DNA from 2 places in the Flavobacterium pallidum genome. Region 1 is predicted to be linked to the other one. Evidence: riboswitches for the same ligand, from Rfam matches in the RefSeq annotation. Region 1 holds a riboswitch; the other holds the start of a gene.
The links. Region 1 has a riboswitch for S-adenosylmethionine ahead of HYN49_RS06115 (homocysteine S-methyltransferase family protein). Riboswitches for the same ligand answer to the same signal wherever they lie in the genome.
Positions count from the first base shown of each region.

Region 2: another riboswitch for S-adenosylmethionine. It lies ahead of HYN49_RS09540 (trans-sulfuration enzyme family protein); the one in region 1 lies ahead of HYN49_RS06115 (homocysteine S-methyltransferase family protein).

Region 1 covers NZ_CP029187.1:1,523,658-1,528,384, reverse strand. The annotation lists gene metH (methionine synthase) at 1-513, opposite strand, end outside; gene HYN49_RS06115 (homocysteine S-methyltransferase family protein) at 513-1,514, opposite strand; SAM riboswitch class I at 1,576-1,677, opposite strand; gene HYN49_RS06110 (T9SS type A sorting domain-containing protein) at 1,821-3,341, opposite strand; gene metK (methionine adenosyltransferase) at 3,580-4,727, shown strand, end outside.
Region 2 covers NZ_CP029187.1:2,331,448-2,336,174, reverse strand. The annotation lists gene HYN49_RS09545 (T9SS type A sorting domain-containing protein) at 1-1,361, shown strand, start outside; SAM riboswitch class I at 1,655-1,754, shown strand; gene HYN49_RS09540 (trans-sulfuration enzyme family protein) at 1,903-3,078, shown strand; gene HYN49_RS09535 (homoserine dehydrogenase) at 3,209-4,390, shown strand; gene mnmA (tRNA 2-thiouridine(34) synthase MnmA) at 4,517-4,727, opposite strand, start outside.

The sequences.
Region 1 (4,727 bases):
AGACCTTTTACAGATTTCGATCCGGCGCTCGTAAGTATCGGCCTGGCCGTTTTCGTCAAAAGCCATTACGATGACTGCGGCGCCGTATCTTTTAATCAATTTCGCCTGACGGATAAAGTTGTCTTTCCCTTCTTTTAACGAAATCGAGTTTACCACACTTTTCCCCTGGGTCACTTTGAGGCCGGCTTCAATAATTTCCCATTTTGAGCTGTCAATCATCACCGGGACACGGGCGATGTCAGGCTCGGCCGCAATCAGGTTCAGGAAAACCGTCATCGCATAAACACCGTCAAGCATCCCTTCGTCCATGTTTATGTCGATGATCTGTGCGCCACCTTCAACCTGCGTACGGGCGATTTCAAGTGCTTCTTCATAGCGTTCCTCTTTTATGAGGCGCAGGAATTTCCTGGAGCCAGTGACATTGGTCCTTTCACCAATATTGACAAAATTCGTTTCAGGAGTAACAATCAGCGGCTCGAGTCCGGATAATCTTAAATATTTGTTTTGAGGCATCAGGCGTTTTCTAAAATGGGTCTTGGCTTAAATTGTGCAGCGACTTCGGCGATCAGTTTGATATGCTCCGGCGTTGTCCCGCAGCAACCACCGATGATGTTAATGAGATTATCGGTCAGATATTCCCTGATAAGCAATTGCATTTCTTCCGGGGTCTGATCATATTGCCCGAATGCATTTGGAAGTCCGGCGTTAGGATGCGCGGAAATATTCAGGCTGGTATTCCTGGCCAACCTTTTAAGATAAGGCTTGAGCTGATCTGCTCCCAAAGCACAGTTAAATCCTATACTCAATAAAGGTAGATGTTCAATCGAAATTAGAAATGCTTCCACGGTCTGCCCGGACAATGTCCTTCCGGAAGCGTCGGTAATTGTTCCGGAAACCATTACAGGGATGTCAGATCGACGTTCTTCTTTGACCTCTTCAATCGCGAATAAAGCAGCCTTGGCATTCAGCGTATCGAAAATGGTTTCGACCAGTAAAAGATCACAGCCACCGTCTAATAAGGCTTCTGTTTGCTGTCTGTACGCCACCCTGAGCTCGTCGAAAGTGATGGCACGGAATCCCGGATCATTGACGTCAGGCGACATGCTGGCAGTCCTGTTCGTTGGCCCTATCGATCCTGCTACAAAACGAGGCTTATCAGGATTTGCAGCGGTGAATTCATTGGCTACTTCACGCGCAATTTTAGCAGATTCGAAATTAAGTTCGTAAACAAAATCCTCCAGGTGATAATCGGCCATTCCAATTGTAGTTGACGAAAAAGTGTTGGTCTCAACGATGTCGGCCCCGGCTTCAAAATAAAGTCTGTGAACCTCGCGAATAGCTTGTGGCTGGGTAAGTGATAAAAGGTCGTTGTTCCCTTTCAGTGGAAATGCAAAATCTTTAAAACGGCTCCCACGGAAATCGTCTTCAGAGAAATTGTAACGTTGCAGCATGGTGCCCATAGCGCCGTCGAGCACGAGGATTCTTTTTTGGATAATATCATGAATTCTTGACATACAATAAATTTATATTTATGAATGTCATCAGGAAAGCAGAAAATACAATAAAGTATTTATGTTGTTATCTATCCGGAAACCGGTAGAATGTAGCACCTTCTTTATAGGTAAAGGGTTGCTAAGGCTTCAACGGGTCTAATCCCTCTGCCTTTCGTGATAACTTTCAATAAAGTAATGAACGCTGCAAAGTACGTGATAAGAAACTGTTCCCGCAACATTTCAGGCAAAATATTCCGAAAACGTTTTAGTTCGAACCAAAAAAAAGCCCGCTATATAGCGGGCCTTAGTTTATAAGAAAGGAAAAAATTATTTTTTCACGATTTTCTTTACAGCAGTACCTTTATCAGAAGTGATGTTCAGCATGTAAACACCTGAAGACAAATCTGAGGTATTGATTTGAATATTGGAAGAAGCCACAAAGTTGTTGTTTTTCACTGTGCGTCCTTTCAAGTCCGTAACTTTAACATTGGTAATCAAAGCATCAGTAGTGTTGCTGATGTTTACAGTGCTAGTCGCAGGGTTTGGATATACTGCGAATTGCGATGCAAAAACATCTTCAGTACCCAATACCTGACTAACTGTCACGTTGTCAAGGAAAGTAGCTTGTGTACCTGCATTTACAACATTTGTAGAGTGGAAACCTAAGAAATAAGTTCCAGCTGTAGTTGGCGTGAAGTTAAAAGTCTTCTGTGCAAAAGCTACGTCTGTTACAGTCTCAGCAGCGATTGGAATAGTCATTCCTGCAACATCCTGTGTTGTACCTGCTTTTAATTCATATGTTGTTGAACCTGTACTTCCAGTTGCCAAATAGTTTCTTATATAATAAGTAACTGTTACCGGTGAATTGGCAGCAAGGTTAAGTCCTCTTGAAAGCAACCATACATCATTATTTCCGTCAGCTGCAGCACCTGCAAAAACCAAAGCAGAGCGCTCTCCTTCCTGAGTCAATGGCGTATTTGGACCAGCATTATAAACCCTCCATGCCTGACCTGCATAGCCCGTAGGAGCATCCTGTGTCCAGCCTACGAAACCAAAATTAGCCTCTTCAAAACTTGTGTTGTAAGGTACGGAAGCAACGTCAAACTCAGTTGAGAAAGAGATAGGCCCTTCCCAAATGCTGTAGTCACCCAATCCACAGTCAGTCCTGATGTAAAAGTCATAAACTGAATTCGGGCTCAAAGTAGACAAGACAACGCTTGTGTCAGTAGTTGATATCAAAGTACCTGTTCCCTGAGTGAATCCGATTGGACCCCATTCAAATTGATATCCTTCAGGTAATCCCTGCGCAGGAGCCGTCCATCCCAAAGCAACCGAAGTTGTTGTAGGTGCAGGAGGTACATAAGTGAATCCTGTTGGTGCAAAACAACTTACAGGCGTAAAAGTAAACTGCCATGAAAATCCTACGTTATCTTGCCATCTGTTATCCCATTCGATATAATAAGTCGTTCCTGCAGTAACCACTAAATCTGCAATCAAAGACCTGTAATCAGCCGCAGCAGAATCATCATTAAAAGCCACGCAGGCCAGCGTTCCACAAGTTCCTGAAAATACGTGAACTGCAGTATCCACTCCGGTAGTTCCACCAGGGTTCACAGCAAGGGTCGCATCAACCTTAATCATACCTCCTGAAGGAGCGGTAAATTTATACCACTTTCCATTAGGTGCAGTATCCGAATTACATCCGTTAACATACGTACCTGAAGCAATCGGTGCCATAACATAAGTCGATCCCGAAGTTACTGTAGTGGCGGCCGCACACGAAGCACCCTGTGCAAAAGCACCGGCACCAGTCAGGGCAATCCCAAATAATAGTAATAGTTTTTTCATAATTTTTAATTAATTGATTTAATGAACGGTAAAAGTAATCCTTTTTTGAAATAAAAAAAACTTATTTTCAAATCCTTGTAAATTTTAAGAAACGGTTTCATACATTTGCAGGCGAAAATTAAAAAAGAGGAGAAATTTGACTGATTGCAACCTCATGAAAAAATGCTAAAGCAAGTTCCCTTCTTTAGCCTGCGCAATCGACAAGACCCTCCGGAATTAAATAAAAAAATCAATTTTTATGGCTTATTTGTTCACCTCGGAATCTGTTAGTGAAGGACATCCCGACAAAGTTGCCGATCAGATTTCTGACGCTTTAATTGACAATTTCCTTGCTTTTGACACTGATTCAAAAGTGGCCTGTGAAACACTTGTGACAACCGGTCAGGTAATCCTCGCCGGAGAAGTAAAGTCAAAAACATATCTCGATGTACAGCAGATCGCCAGGGATGTCATTAAGAAAATAGGATACACCAAGAGTGAATATATGTTCGAGGCCAATTCCTGCGGCGTTTTATCTGCTATCCATGAGCAATCACAAGATATCAATCAGGGTGTTGACCGTGCAAACAAAGAGGATCAAGGGGCCGGAGACCAGGGGATGATGTTTGGTTATGCCACCAATGAAACTGCAGATTATATGCCATTGGCACTCGACCTGTCACATAAATTACTTCAGGAACTGGCGGAAATGCGCCGTGAAAATTCCGAAATCACTTACCTGCGGCCTGATGCAAAATCACAGGTAACGCTGGAATACGACGACAATAATAAACCTTCACGTATTGACGCGATTGTAATATCAACGCAGCACGACGATTTTGACGAGGAAGCTTTGATGCTTTCAAAAATCAAGAAAGACATTATTGAACTGCTTATCCCGAGGATTATCGGGAAATATCCACAATACGCGCATTTGTTCAACGACAAAATCGAATACCATATCAATCCGACCGGCAAGTTCGTTATAGGCGGGCCACATGGCGATACCGGCTTGACAGGCCGCAAGATCATCGTAGATACTTATGGTGGCAAAGGCGCACATGGTGGTGGAGCATTTTCAGGAAAAGACCCGAGTAAAGTTGACCGCAGCGCAGCGTACGCTACAAGGCATATCGCCAAAAACCTCGTTGCTGCCGGCATTGCAGATGAAATCCTGGTACAGGTTTCCTATGCCATCGGTGTAGCCAAACCAATGGGTATTTACATCAATACTTATGGCACTTCAAAAGTAAGCCTGAGCGATGGTGAAATTGCTAAAAAAGTCGAGGACATTTTCGACATGCGTCCCTATTTTATCGAACAAAGGCTGAAATTGAGAAACCCGATTTACAGCGAAACAGCTGCTTACGGCCACATGGGAAGGAAACCGGAAACCGTAACCAAGAC
Region 2 (4,727 bases), 810 kb from region 1:
ATTTGTCGGACCAGACCCAGTGTATACAACAAACCATCAATACAGATGGATTTACGGTAGTTGATATGGATGGTGATGGCGCGGAAGATGTTTGTATAGGGCAGCAGAACGGATTGGGTTATTTCAAAACGATGGTTAATAATGAATATGGTGCCATAAAAAATTTAATAGGCGTAATGGTGAACCCGAATGCCTCAATGTATACTTTGAATTACATTATGGATTTTGACAATGACGGCGTGGGCGATGTTATTGATTACAGTTCTTCAGACATGTACGCAAAAGTTTTTAGAAATTTAGGAGACGATCATTTTGTATATGTGCAAAATGTTGCTATCCCTGTCTTAACGGCAAAAATGCATTTTGCAGATATTGACAACGACGGGTTCAGGGATTTGCTTTTTCAAAAAAACCCTTATATCGCCGGCGACGAACTCATGTGGGCAAAAAATAATGGTATTGACTTTGGTAGTATCCAACCCATATCTTTTAATTATCCCCATGATGTTGATACGGTCTCATTGGATTTTGGTGATGTAAATAATAACGGTACCAGTGATATCCTGATGCTAAGTGATTATTATTCTAATAATGCATACCATTATGAAGTCATTTTAATTGAAAATCAGAACGGTGTTTTCTCTGCCATAAACATCGCAAGCCTGACAGGCAATTATGGCGATGGAGTGGTTAAAATAAAGGACTTCGATCAGGATGGCGATTTGGATTTTTTTATATATGATAAAAGTACAAGGCCTTTTTTATTTTATAGAAATGATGGCCAAAATAATTTTCACAAAATTGTTATCGAAAACATCAATATCCATGACATAGCGTTCGACGATAATGATGGAGATGGAAAATATGAAATCTATGCAACGAATTATAACCCAAATTCCTACTCAAGTGATATTTTTTATTACAGAACTACAGATTTTACAAATTTTACAAAATTTGGAATAGACTCGTTCGATACCTATTTTCAAGACAGGGCAGATTTATTATTATTCGATTACAACGGGGACAAGAAAAAAGACTTATTTGTCAGTAAACCAAATTTTGTCAGTGGTCTGGTATCGGTTTACATCAATTCCTCAAATACGCTTTCAGTAGCAGAAACTGCCGATAGTAACCATTTAAAAATTTTCCCTAATCCTTTTACGAATGCTATCCATTGGGATGGCGAAAATAATATGGATTACCAACTGCAATTATTTACCTTAGACGGTAAATTGATTCATGAAAGGAAAACCCCGGATAATAAAATGGATTTTTCGTTTTTGGAAAGCGGAATGTACATATTGGTTATCGAAAACCTGAATTCACATTCTAAAAACACCTGCAAGATCATAAAGAAATGATATGGATTTTACCGATTTCCGATTAAATAATTTAGCAAAAACGCATTCAAAATCAAGTAGGGAAACCGTGATATGCAGTCAAGGTTTGAATAAATAATTCCCGAGGCATATTGTCTTTTTAATTGTATGGCGGAAAATGCTTTTCAGTCACCCGCACTATATTCTGAAGGAATCCCAATTGCTAACGTGCAGTAAATCAAACGAAAAAACATTAGTTTTAAAAAAATCCAAAAATAAATTTGCATATTCCAAAACTTATCCGCTAACTTTGCGGCAAGTTCTTTAAAAGATTATTCTTATCCAGAAAGACCGAGGGAATTGACCCTATGACGTCTTGGCAACCTGTCGAAAGATAAGGTGCCACATTCAACCCTGAAAAGGGATAGATAAGCCAGCAAACTGTACGTTATAGTTCGAAATATATATGTGCGCTTCTGACTTGTCGGGAGCGCATTTTTTATTTTATGCGTTTTCGATATCTGGTTGGGAATATTTTTTAACAACAAAAATATTTACAACAATCTTTAAAACCATCAGAAAGATGAAAGAGCAAACCCAACTTTTGAACTACATCCCTGTAGATGAACTCACCGGATCGATTGCCGTCCCGATTTACCAGACTTCAACATTTGTACAGGAAGCGCCCGGCGTACACAAGGGCTTCGATTATGCCCGGAGCAACAACCCGACAAGGAAGGTCCTTGAGGATCTTGCCGCAAAACTTGAAAACGGCAAGAACGGCTTTGCATTCTCCAGCGGCCTCGCAGCGATTGATGCTGTCGTGAAGTTACTGTCTGCCGGCGACGAAATTATCGCTGTCGATGATATTTATGGCGGTGCGTTCCGTTTGTTTACGCAGGTTTATGAGAAATTCGGGATCAGCGTGACATATGTTGACGCTACGGATTCACAAAATGTAGCCGATGCCATTTCCGCAAAAACAAAACTCATCTGGATTGAATCGCCGACGAATCCTACATTGAAGATTTCAGATTTGAGGGCGATTGGGACAATAGCCAAAGCCAATGAAATTTTATTTTGCGTCGACAATACTTTTGCGTCACCGATTGCCCAGAAACCGATTGATTTCGGGGCTGATATTGTCGTACACAGCGCTACGAAATACATTTCCGGACACAGCGACCTGATTGCCGGATTGGTGATTACCGCGAACGACGACCTCGGTGCTAAAATCAAATTCATCCAGAATGCATCGGGTGCAATACTCGGCCCCTTTGACAGCTGGCTGGTGATCCGTGGGATTGAAACGCTGTCATTGCGTATCAAACAACATGCTGAAAATGCACAGAAAATTGCGGAATACCTGCAAAGCGAAGACCTTATTGCCAACGTGTATTATCCCGGCCTGCCAACGCACCATAACCATGGGATTGCTAAAAGCCAGCAGAAATATTTCGGCGGCGTGATTGCCTTCGACCTGAAAACCGATGATAAGGAACTGGCTTCAGCCATTGTTTCGAATACGAAATTATTCAAATTGGCGGAAAGCCTGGGCGGTGTGAAAAGCCTGTGTTGCCTGCCCTGCGAGATGACGCATAAATCGATCCCGAGGGAAAAGCGTTATGCATCGGGGGTGGTGGATAGTTTGATTAGATTGTCGGTCGGGTTGGAAGATGCGGAGGATTTGATTGACGATTTACGTCAGGCGTTAATAGTCGCGAAAGAAAACGTCCTGATTGCCACAGACTCAATTTAATCTCTAAACCGCAGCCCCGGTAGAGCCAATATCCTTTTTGCCTTCGTGGAGATTTCATGCCAATTTACAAACGCGATAGGCAAAAAGATAGCGGCGATAACGGGAAATGTCTGCCAAAAAAATAAAAAAAATGTCACAAAAGAAATTAAAAATAGGATTATTCGGATTTGGCTGCGTCGGATTCGGACTATATGAAGTATTGCAGAAAACGCCGGGATTGAAAGCGGATATCCGGAAAATATGTGTGAAGAACACTGATAAAGAACGCGAAATCGATCCCTCGAATTTTACGTTTGATAAAAATGACCTCTTAAACGATGACGAAATCAATGTGATTGTGGAGTTGATCGACGATGCGGATGCGGCTTTTGAAATCGTTTCCTCCGCCTTGAAGAAAGGCAAGGCGGTGGTGTCGGCCAATAAGAAAATGATTGCGGAACACTTTACCGAATTGCTGGAACTGCAGCGTGAATATGGTGTGCCCTTGTTGTACGAAGCTGCGTGTTGTGCGAGTTTGCCCATAATCCGCAACCTTGAGGAATATTACGACAATGATTTGCTTGAATCGATTGAAGGGATTGTGAACGGCTCTACGAATTACATCCTGACAAAGACTTTTGCAGAAAACCTGAGCTATGAAGCCGCTTTGCTCGAGGCGCAGCAAAAAGGTTTCGCAGAGAGCAACCCCATCCTTGACACCGGCGGATTTGATGCGAAATACAAATTGCAGATTTTACTGGCGCATGCTTTTGGATTCATTGCCAAACCCGAAGCGCTGTTCAACATCGGGATTGACAGGATCGGTAAACTGGAGCTGAAATATGCTAAGGAAAAAGGATTGAAAATCAAACTCATTGCCAAAGCTTTCAAAAACACTGATGGTACTGTTTCAGCGTTTGTGCTGCCAAAATTTGTGCATCCCGAAAACAGGCTTTTCAGCGTAGACGATGTATTTAATGGCGTGGTGACGAAAACGAGTTTTGCTGACGAGCAGTTTTTCGTAGGCAAAGGCGCGGGTGCCCATCCGACGGCTTCTGCGGTATTGTCTGACATTTCCGCTTTGGGTTATGACTACAAATATGAGTATAAAAAAATAGGCCAGCAGCAGGGTTTGACACTTACTGACAATATCGAACTCGATGTGCTGCTGAGGCATGAAAAACCCGCTGCGGAAGCATTGCGGCAGGAATTCACAAGCGTAAATGAGTCTTATTTAAATGGTGAAAGCGGGTATATTACCGGGAAAATCTCGTTTGGGAAACTCAAAGCGCTTCATAACGAAAATGAAGAAAGGTCGTTTGTGTTGATTTAGGAATGACTTTAAGACTTTTAAGACTGTAAGACTTTAAGATAAGTTGCATTAATCAATAGATAATCAACGTTCGTCTTGATCTCTTACAATCTTATTGTCTTATAATCTTATTGTCTTATAATCCATTCAAGAAATCACTCCCGAGCCAAGCAGTTCCTCGCCGTCATACCAGGCCACAAACTGCCCTTCGGTTATAGCGGATTGGGGCTCTTCAAACGACACGTACATCCCGTGTTCGAACTGGTGCAAAGTCGCTTTCTGCAATGGCTGGCGGTAACGGATACGTGCCATGGTCTGCAGTGTCTCGCCTGGTTTTAAAGTGAGGTCTTCGCGGATC